Regions from separate parts of the Paenibacillus sp. WLX2291 genome, predicted to be linked through region 2. Evidence: riboswitches for the same ligand, from Rfam matches in the RefSeq annotation. Region 2 holds a riboswitch; the other holds the start of a gene.
What was found. Region 2 has a riboswitch for FMN ahead of ACDE64_RS07040 (DMT family transporter). Riboswitches for the same ligand answer to the same signal wherever they lie in the genome.
Positions count from the first base shown of each region.

Region 1: another riboswitch for FMN. It lies ahead of ribD (bifunctional diaminohydroxyphosphoribosylaminopyrimidine deaminase/5-amino-6-(5-phosphoribosylamino)uracil reductase RibD); the one in region 2 lies ahead of ACDE64_RS07040 (DMT family transporter).

Region 1 covers NZ_CP176755.1:3,526,911-3,531,875, forward strand. The annotation lists gene ribE (6,7-dimethyl-8-ribityllumazine synthase) at 1-218, opposite strand, end outside; partial or broken gene ribB (3,4-dihydroxy-2-butanone-4-phosphate synthase) at 284-907, opposite strand; gene ribE (riboflavin synthase) at 938-1,615, opposite strand; gene ribD (bifunctional diaminohydroxyphosphoribosylaminopyrimidine deaminase/5-amino-6-(5-phosphoribosylamino)uracil reductase RibD) at 1,717-2,817, opposite strand; FMN riboswitch at 3,272-3,443, opposite strand; gene ACDE64_RS15080 (replication initiation protein) at 4,219-4,965, shown strand, end outside.
Region 2 covers NZ_CP176755.1:1,619,610-1,624,574, reverse strand. The annotation lists gene ACDE64_RS07045 (glycoside hydrolase family 2 protein) at 1-720, opposite strand, end outside; gene ACDE64_RS07040 (DMT family transporter) at 994-1,974, opposite strand; FMN riboswitch at 2,132-2,283, opposite strand; gene ACDE64_RS07035 (hypothetical protein) at 2,741-3,079, shown strand; gene ACDE64_RS07030 (MBL fold metallo-hydrolase) at 3,280-4,707, opposite strand.

The DNA.
Region 1 (4,965 bases), 1.9 Mb from region 2:
TATTTGCCGGATTGTGCCATCTTCTGAGCGATTAACGGAATCTCGAATGCACCGGGTACCCAAGCAACATCAATGTCTTCCTGCGCTGTTCCGTGGCGTTGCAGAGCATCCAGTGCGCCGCTCAGCAGCTTGTTTGTAATGAATTCGTTAAAACGTCCAACTACAATACCAAATTTCAATCCTTGGGAAACTAAGTGTCCTTCAAAAATGTTCGCCATGAATAGGTTCCTCGCTTTGTATTAGAATGTGGGATGCTACAGCCTCAGGCTTTGCCATGCAATGCTTCTTGATGATCCTGTACGTAAGCTATCAGCTCCTGAATGCTGATCAGCTTCAGATCGTGCTTGTGGGCAATCTGCTTCAGCTGATCCAGTCGTGCCATTGTGCCATCTTCGTTCATGATTTCACAGATGACACCAGCCGGATATGCACCGCTAAGACGCGCTAGATCAACCGCCGCCTCGGTGTGACCGGGACGGGATAACACGCCGCCGGAATTGGCGATCAGTGGAAACATATGCCCTGGACGACGAAACTGCTCTGGCCCAGCCTCTGGATCGGTCATGCCAATCGCAGTAATAGAGCGCTCATGTGCGGAAATCCCAGTCGTCGTACCGACATGATCGACGGACACAGTAAACGCTGTACCATGGTAATCAGTATTGTGCGCAACCATCGGCTGCAATTGCAATTGTTCCGCGCGTTCCGCTGTAATCGGCATGCACACCAACCCGCGCCCTTCCGTAACCATAAAGTTAATGACTGCCGGAGTTGCCTGTTCTGCCAGTGCAATAAAATCGCCTTCATTCTCGCGATCTTCATCGTCAACAACGATAACGACTTTGCCCTGCTGCAAATCGTGTATTGCTTCCTCAATCCGGTGAAGGCCGGAAAGCTCCTCGGACATCTTCTCCGCCTCCTCTACCTGTGTGTTCATTTACAAATATCCGTTTTGCTGTAAAAAGTCAGCGGTCAACTTAGAACCGCCACCTGTACCACCTGCCGCATCATTCGGTGTAGCTTCACGGTAACGCAGCATATGCTCCACATACTTGCCCAGCACATCGCATTCAATATTGACGGTATCGCCCGGCTTTCGATGACCGAGCACGGTTTCCTTGAGCGTGTGCGGAATGATCGAAATCGTAAAGCTGCCGCTCTCTACGCTCACCACCGTCAAGCTAATTCCATCTACTGTAATTGAGCCTTTCGGAATAATATAGCGAAACAGATCAGCATGCTGCGGCTTAATACGGAATATGACTGCATTCTGGTTATGCTCAATCTGTTCAATACTCGCCGTACCATCCACATGTCCCTGCACAATATGACCGCCAAAGCGACCATTCGCAGCCATCGCTCGTTCCAGGTTAATGGGACTGCCAGTACGTGCATCCTTCAAGCTAGACAATCGGTACGTCTCCGGCATAACATCTACCGTAAACAGAGAGCCAGCAATCGTCGTTACCGTCAGGCAGACGCCATTGCAGGCAACACTATCGCCGATCAGCAGACCGGGCATAATATGCGATGCCTGAATACCAAGCACCATCGCTTCGCCGCGTCGGTCTATTTTTTTCAGTGTACCGATTTCTTCGATCAACCCGGTGAACATGTATCATCACCTTCCTTCAATTGGAATCCATTTATCGTTGGAGCTACTATGCTGCATGATGGATAAGCCAAACGTTACGATGAACATGTATAACAAGAGCTTTACTGGTGATGGTAGCGTGCTAGACCACTGATACACACATTATCGTCCAGCGTCTCTACTTCCAATTCATCCAGTGTGACTGCCTGATTCATCTTGTCAAAACCGTCGAAGGTAAAGGTTGAAATATGACCGCCAATCAGCTTCGGTGCGAAGAACAGCGTAATTCGGTCAACCAATCCGGCTTCCAGCATCGCGCCGTTCAGCTGACCACCGCCTTCCAGCAAAATCGACGAAATTTCCAGTTTGCCTAGCAGCGTCATCGCCTGCTTCAGATCGACATGTTGCCCTTCGCCGCTGACGATGACGCGTACTCCGCGTGCTTCCAGTTGGGAGATGCGCTCCTTGCTAGCACTTACGGTAGTCACGATTATCGTCGGTGCCACACTGATATCCAGCAAACGTGCTGCATCTGGAATACGCAGTGTCGAGTCGATAACGATGCGTACCGGATGCAAGCCGGGGACTTCAGTGCGAGTCGTCAGTTCTGGATCATCTGCCAGTACTGTGCCGATCCCGACCATAATGCCCTGATGACGATGACGCATACCGTGTACACGTTCACGCGCAGCGGCATTGGAGATCCATTTGCTATCGCCAGTATGGGACGCGAGTCGACCGTCAAGCGTACTTGCTGTCTTCAGAGTAACGAACGGCAATTGGGTAGTGATGTACTTGTTAAATGTTTCGTTGAGACGCTCGGAACGTTTGGCAAGCACACCGGTCACTACCTCGATGCCATGACTGCGCAGACGCTCAATACCAGAACCGGCTACCTGCGGATTCGGATCAACGGCTGCGACGACGACACGTTTTACCTTTTCCTTGATCAGTCGATCACTACAAGGCGGCGTTTTGCCATAATGACTGCACGGTTCGAGCGTGACATAGGCAGTCGCACCTTCCGCTTCATCGCCTGCCATATTAAGCGCATGTACTTCCGCATGTCCGGTGCCACGCTTCAAATGCGCACCCATGCCGACGACACGACCGTCCTTTACAACGACACAGCCGACAACCGGATTAATCTCCGTTTGCCCCTGCGCACGCTCCGCCATATCCAGTGCAAGTGACATATAAAATTCATCGTTTAACAAATTCATCCTCAGGGCTCCTTCGTCTTGTGCAAAATATAATGGAATCTATTGCTTCGTCATAAATGAGAAATAGAACAATAGATCACAACATTCATTTAGTTACCATTTATAACATAGTAACAAAATTATATTGTGTGAACAATCCGAAAACGCGAAAAGCCCCGCAGACCGGCATCATTCCGGTACTACGGGGCATCATAAATAGACAGAAAATAGAGATAGATCATGCGCAAACGAACTGCATACGAATGTGATCGACCCATTCCTTTTGCAGATACTGCCGTGCAGTTTGGTTTGGCATAAGCTTGCATTTTGGGAGAAAGCAATATGATATACAGGCATAGCCTCAAACAAGGATGCAGCCAAATAAGCCACTTCCAGTCGGCACTCCTGTATTCCTATCTGTCCCAAAACGCATACATCTCCATACGGACAGCGCCTGCACCTAGGTCAGACCTGTCCTGTTCCTCTCCCATCCAGACTATACTGTCGGCTCCGGATTCTCACCAGATCCACCGCCAGACATCATCAGATATCTGCCGGGTCACGGACTTAGAGCTTACAGATTGCACATCGCAATCCCATATCTCAACACCGCCGGTGGGGAATTTCGCCCCGCCCCGAGGATAAACGTTATTCAATTGTATACTCCACTTGCCAACCACGAGCTGCCTTCTTTCATGCAGCGTGATGGTGAAATCATATCACCGTCATCGGTAAAAATCAAGAAACTGCCTTTTCACTATATCCTTAGCTATACGATTGTTATATCTAATAATAAGTTATAGACGAATACAACCAAATAGCGGTTTTCAGTCATCCAAGTCAAAATAGCGCAATTGCGAACAACACGTGAATGCGTATTTCATATATTGAATCGTTCGGATACATCCTTGATACGACAGGATTCCGTTGCTTTACTATGGACAAATTTAGGGTGCAAACCGTGACATCTCGTTCTATTCTATCATCGTTTCATACGATACACGCAAGTACATCTTGCAACTATGACAAAAATAGGGTCAATTCTCTCTGTCATGCTGCTGCACCCTATTTTCGACCATACTCACCCTCAAACTGTCCTCTTTCGCCCTAAAAGTGTCCTTTCACATCCTATTTCTGTCCATCGTTACAACCTAATTCCGTCCACACTATATCCTAAAAACGACCATCGCTCACCCTAAAAAAGTCATACTTTACCCTAAACTCGTCCATCTAAAAGACGAAAAACTCCTGATATTCTTGACTTGCTGGCGAGCTAAAACAAGTAAATATTTTAAAACAGTGAAAACAAGAAATGTAAAACAAGAGGAAAACATCACAAGGCGATTGTTGTTGTCTTCACTCTATGTTTCTACTCATTTATACTATATAATGGGCTGTATTATCTGTTGTGGAGGAATTGACATGCGTGGCAACAACCTCGTTACAAAAGCAAACAACTTGATCGAGACACCATTGAAATTAGGGGTCGTTGAAATGCGGATTGTCATTGTGCTAATCAGTACCATTTCCCCGCATGATGATGAATTCAAGCCATATCGTTTTAAAATTTCTGAATTTGCGAAGATGATCGGTGTAAAGAATAAAAATATTCATCAGCAAATTAAAGATTATACATATAGCCTGATGTCGCAGCCGTTTTATCTGCATGATAATTTGCAGGTCACTTGGCTCGCGTCTGCGGAATATTTTCCCGGTGAAGGCGTCGTTGAAGTAGAATTCTCGCCCAAGCTACGACCGTATCTACTGCAACTGAAGGAAAAGTTCACCACCTATCGGCTGATCGATATTATTAAGCTGAAAAGCGCCTATGCAATGCGAATCTACGAATTGCTCAAGCAATATGAGCGAATCGGTAGTCGGACATTTACGGTACAGCGGCTCAAGGAATTGCTCGGCATTGAGGATCAGTATCCGGTGTATGCCGATTTCAAAAAACGTGTACTCGTTAAGGCACAGCAGGAGATTAACAAGCATACCGATATTTCGTTTTCATTTGAGGAAATGAAGACGGGGCGCAAAATTACGGAGATCAAGTTTCTGCTCAGTAGCAAGTCTGCCGATGCCAAAGCCAGTGTACTCTCCGATCCCGACAAGCCTGCGAGCGCGCGTCATCATACGTCCTCTCGGTTGCGGCAGCAGCTCAAAGAG
Region 2 (4,965 bases):
ATCCACCATCAATCGTACCTGAAAAGAGCTCGTATGTAGCGCACGTCCCGTTTCCGGCGTATACTTCAGCCCGATCCGAATCTCGTTGCGATCAATATCCGGCGTCAAGCGCAGACGCTGCAAGTGATACGGCTCTACCACTTCCAGCCATACACTTTGCCAGATTCCAGTCGTCCGAGTGTAAAAGATACTTGCTGAATCTTCCAGCCAGTACTGTTTACCGCGCGGCAGCGTTACATCACGGCTAAAGTCCTCGCAGCGCACCACAATTTCGTTTGTATCTTCCTTATCCAGCAACGCTGTAATATCCGCTTGAAACGGCGTATGCCCGCCTTCATGTGCCGCCGCCCATTGTCCATTTACCCAGACCGTTGCCGCATAGTCAACCGCACCAAAATGAACGATGATCTGTTTCCCCGCCCAGTCGGTCGGCAGCTCCAGTGTCCGGCGATACCAGACCAGATCGTGAAATCCGGTGTCACCAATACCGCTCAATTCACTTTGAAAGGCAAACGGAACTTCAATGCTGCGGTCAAATGTCCCCTGTCCGCGTATATGCCAGCCTTCTGCATCTCCGCGGTGTTCATCGTCAAACGCAAACGCCCACGTCCCGTTCAAATTAATCCAATCTTCCCGTACCAGTTGCGGACGCGGATATTCCGGTCGTGGCAGACGTTGGTCGCGATCATTGCGCGCAGTTGGATGTTGGACATATTTCATATGATAAAGCTCCTCCCTCAGATACAATATAGGTTCCCAATCAAAGCAGCAGGACAGCATCTACAACAATATCGTAAGCGGTTACAATTAAATTTGTATCCATCATACCTTATCCCTGCTCACCGTGTGTGGATGATTTTATATAGATTCCATCTGCTGCATATATTCAAAAAGCTACGCAAACTCACTTGATTGAGTTGACGTAGCTTTTGGTTAGGCTTTTATCGAAAGTGAAAGAGCATTTACATACCAATTTCAGTTGCGTACTGATCGTTAGGAAGTAGCAGGAACCGGGTCTTTGGCTTCAGTTGGTTGTTGTTGTCTGGAAATGGCGAACAGAACGCCCCAGATCAGTATGAAGCCGAGCAGTTGCGACCACGTTACGACCTGATGATAGACGATCCAGTTGATCAGGACACCGACCATCGGGAAGCTTAATTCTGCTAGCGTTGCTACCGATGCTTTGGTCGTGGACAAGCCTTTGTAGTACATCAGCAGGCTGAGCAGTCCCGGCAACAGAGCTTGACCGACCAGATTGACGATGACGAGCAGGACAGGGATGGCACCTGCAGGCAGGCTCCATGCTGCGTTTTCGTTCAAGGTCAAGACGAGCAGTAATGGAATCGCCAGAATGAAGCGCAGCGAGGTGACCGTTTCGTATTTCATTTTGCCGACCATCAGACGCCCCATAACGGTTGATCCACCCCATAATGCAGCGGCGCCGAGTGCGAGTAAGGAACCGACCTGTGCAAAATCGTTAAAATGACCAATCGGAACGGCAAAGCCGAATGTTAGCAAGTACGTACCGCCCAGCGCCAGAACGAACAGCCAGCCAAAACCGCGTGGCAATGTTTCTTTCAATAGTAGACGCGCCAGAATGATGGCGAATAATGGTTGCAGCTTTTGCAATAATAAGACGGCGTTGAGATCGCCATGCGATAACCCCATCGTGAACAGTACAGTCGCAATTGCCGAGCCGCCCCAAGATAGGAACAGCAGCGCGCCGATATGTTGCCATTTCAGACCGCGCAGCTCATGACGATTGATCCACAAAATCGGAGCGGCAGCTAGGAATGCTACGAGATGCTCCAGCAATACGATCTGGGTCGATGTGAACGACTCCAGCAAAATAATACGGAATAGCGGATCAACACCCCATAGTGCTGCCCCGATAAAGACGAGCCAGAAGCCGCTTTTGACATGACGTTGTTTGGTTTCAGCGGCAGATTGAAACCGATAGTTGACGTTTTCCATAATTCAAACTCCTTAATATGATTAGAATTTGAATAGGCGATCTTATACGGAAAGCCCCTGAGCATCGGGAACCGACATTCAGGGGCTGATCAAATAAACATGTACATAGGATATACCAATGTTGTCCATCGGCAAATAAACCTGTACAGGTTTATGTGTTGATCTTCTCCCATCCGGACTTTACCGTCGGCTCTGGAATTGCACCAGATCAGTCAACTGCTCCAAATTGGAACAGTGAGTCGCGGGCTGCTGTCGACATCGTCAACATTTACCGCCGGTCAGGAATTTCACCTTACCCCGAAGATCTCTATTCGATTGTTCATTACGATAGCTGATGATTATCATCATGATTCTATTTCATTAACCATGAAAGACGTTTTTGAAAGTTTCGCAAGCTAACCTTTGAATAAATCTCATTATAAAGATACTTTTAGTAACTTGCAATAGCTTTGTACATAAAAATCATAGCTTTTTATGTAATTCATATCGTTTAACTCGGTTTTATCTATATGTATAGCGTAACGTATTCTGTTATCCATTTCAAGATAGGATGCTAAATCCTATCATTTCGCTACTTGCTCTCTCTATTTTAATCATTTTAAACATGTCTATACAATGCATGTTTACGAAAATTTGGTATACAAAATAGTTCGAATTTAACATTTTACATATACGTGTGTTGTCAGCTTGGTGTCTGGGTATAAGATAAGGTGGGCTTTTTACAGCTTTCACACCAAATACATATATTTGAAAGGGGAAGAACAAATTGGATTTTAACAAACCCAATCCGGAATTCACACCCGGACAAAATCCGAACTACCCTCCAGACTCGAACTACCCACCCGGTGGTTACAACCCGCGCGCAGGTGTACTGAGTGTCAAAGACTGGATGATCACCCTGCTGCTGCTAGCGATTCCTGTCGTCAATATCGTTATGCTGTTCGTCTGGGCATTCGGTAACAGCGCACCACTGTCCAAATCGAACTACGCCAAAGCCGCACTGCTGTGGGCAGCGATCTGGATCGTGCTGTACATTATCTTCTTTGCGATTTTCGGCGCGGCATTCTTTGCCACTATGAGTAGAATGGATCAAGGCGGATATTGATTTTGTAGCAAGAACGTAGCAACACGATTCGGCAGAAGCAAGGATACCGTGTGCATGAGCAGTAGTGTTGGAACGAATGCTCATTGCCAATGAACCATCTAACAGAATCAGTAAGTTCAGCAGAGTGGGTTCTACATGAACCTGCTTAGCAAAAAGAAGTGCGTCTCTGCGGCGCACTTCTTTTTCGTGCTTATATACGGTCAAAAATACAACTGATCATCCGGCTTCAGCGAATGTACCTGCTGAAAGCCTTCCTGCTCCAGCCTTAGCGCCAGTCCATCGGTACGCGGACGTGTCGCATGTACGAGCAGGGTACGCGGGCTTTTGAGGTCAAGCAGCATTTGCCGCACATCCGGCAGCCCTTGATGCACCTTGTAGCGCACATGATGAATCTGACAGCCCTGATGCTCCATATCCATCAGCAGCAACCGCCCGAATGAGCCATGCGCCAGATCACCGGTAAAAATCACCCGATTCACAGCACTCGTAGCAATACGAGTATAATGCTGCTGTGCCTTGACCGATTGCAGCATCCCGTCGTCGGTAAACAGAATCGAACTAGGATGCTGGCGAAATAAGGCTTCGCGCGAATGCTCATCCGTCAGCCGATACAATTGTGGATGCTTCAATAGCTGTGCAATACGCTCCGCTCCATCGCTACGCAGCCAGCGCGGTTCAGCAGCGAACAACTCTAGCGCTTCCAGCAGATCCTGCTCTACGAGAATCGGAATCTGAGCAAACTGCTCACGCGCCCACAGAATCAATTCCTGTCCGCGTCCATATAACGGTACCGGCAGGAGAATCGCACCTCCGCGCTTCAACGTTTCCTTCATATACCGACTCAACTGTGATAGCTTATTGCCCTGCCGATCTGTATCTACACCATACGCCGCATCGACAATTGCCAGATCCAGATCTGGAATTTGCCCAGGTGACGGATGTGCACGCGAGATAATACGCGAATGATGCAGCGGACGATCTGCTTCCAGTAGTCGCGATTCGGCACTATAATCACCGGTATAAAAGATCGTCTTGCCATACCAGTTCACTGCAACCCAGATGGAACCCGGCAAATGACCTGCCCGTCCCCAGCATACTTGTAGCTCTGGACGCAGCCATGTCCATTCTCCTGGCGGTGCGACATCTTCCAGATAGCGGAATTTTAGAGAAGACAGCGGCTTTCGTTCAGCATCGCTGGAGACTTTTACTTGTCGCTGATCATTATCATTATGTTCATACGTCAACGGATTCGCTAGTTCACTAGCGGTATGATACGACCACTGGTCTGATTTGTGATCAGCAACCACATAGTGCTGCTCGTTCAGATGTTGCTCATGCATACGAAGACAAACCGGTAATTGCTTGAGCGTAGCCCGCGTCGTCCAAATATCGCCGGTATATCCATACTGCTCCAATAACGGCAAACCGGAACTGTGATCCTCATGCGCGTGTGACAAAAAGACAGCCTGTGTTCGTGATAACATATACGTCATTCGGGCAGGAAAATCGTGCTCATCCCGTGGCAGCTCCATCCCACAATCAAGCAGCAAATAACGGTCTTCCCGCCTCAGCAGATAACTGGATCGTCCATGCTCGCCCGCGCCGCCAAGAATCGTAAGTTCCATCATGATATTCAACTCCACCTGTTTTCACCATGGTCGTCTGAACCGGATTACGCGGTTCAGCCTGTTTTACATGCACTAGATGTCCAACTGTTTCCTGAACAGTATATCTGTCATTTTTGTATGCAGTGTATGGTTAATGTAAACGCAGTATAAACTTTCGCGAAAAGGGAGTGCTATTTTTAATGATACGCAGATACTTATGTACACGAGATTTACGAATGAGTAGGGCAACCTAGGCGACAGTGACTATCGCAATGAGGG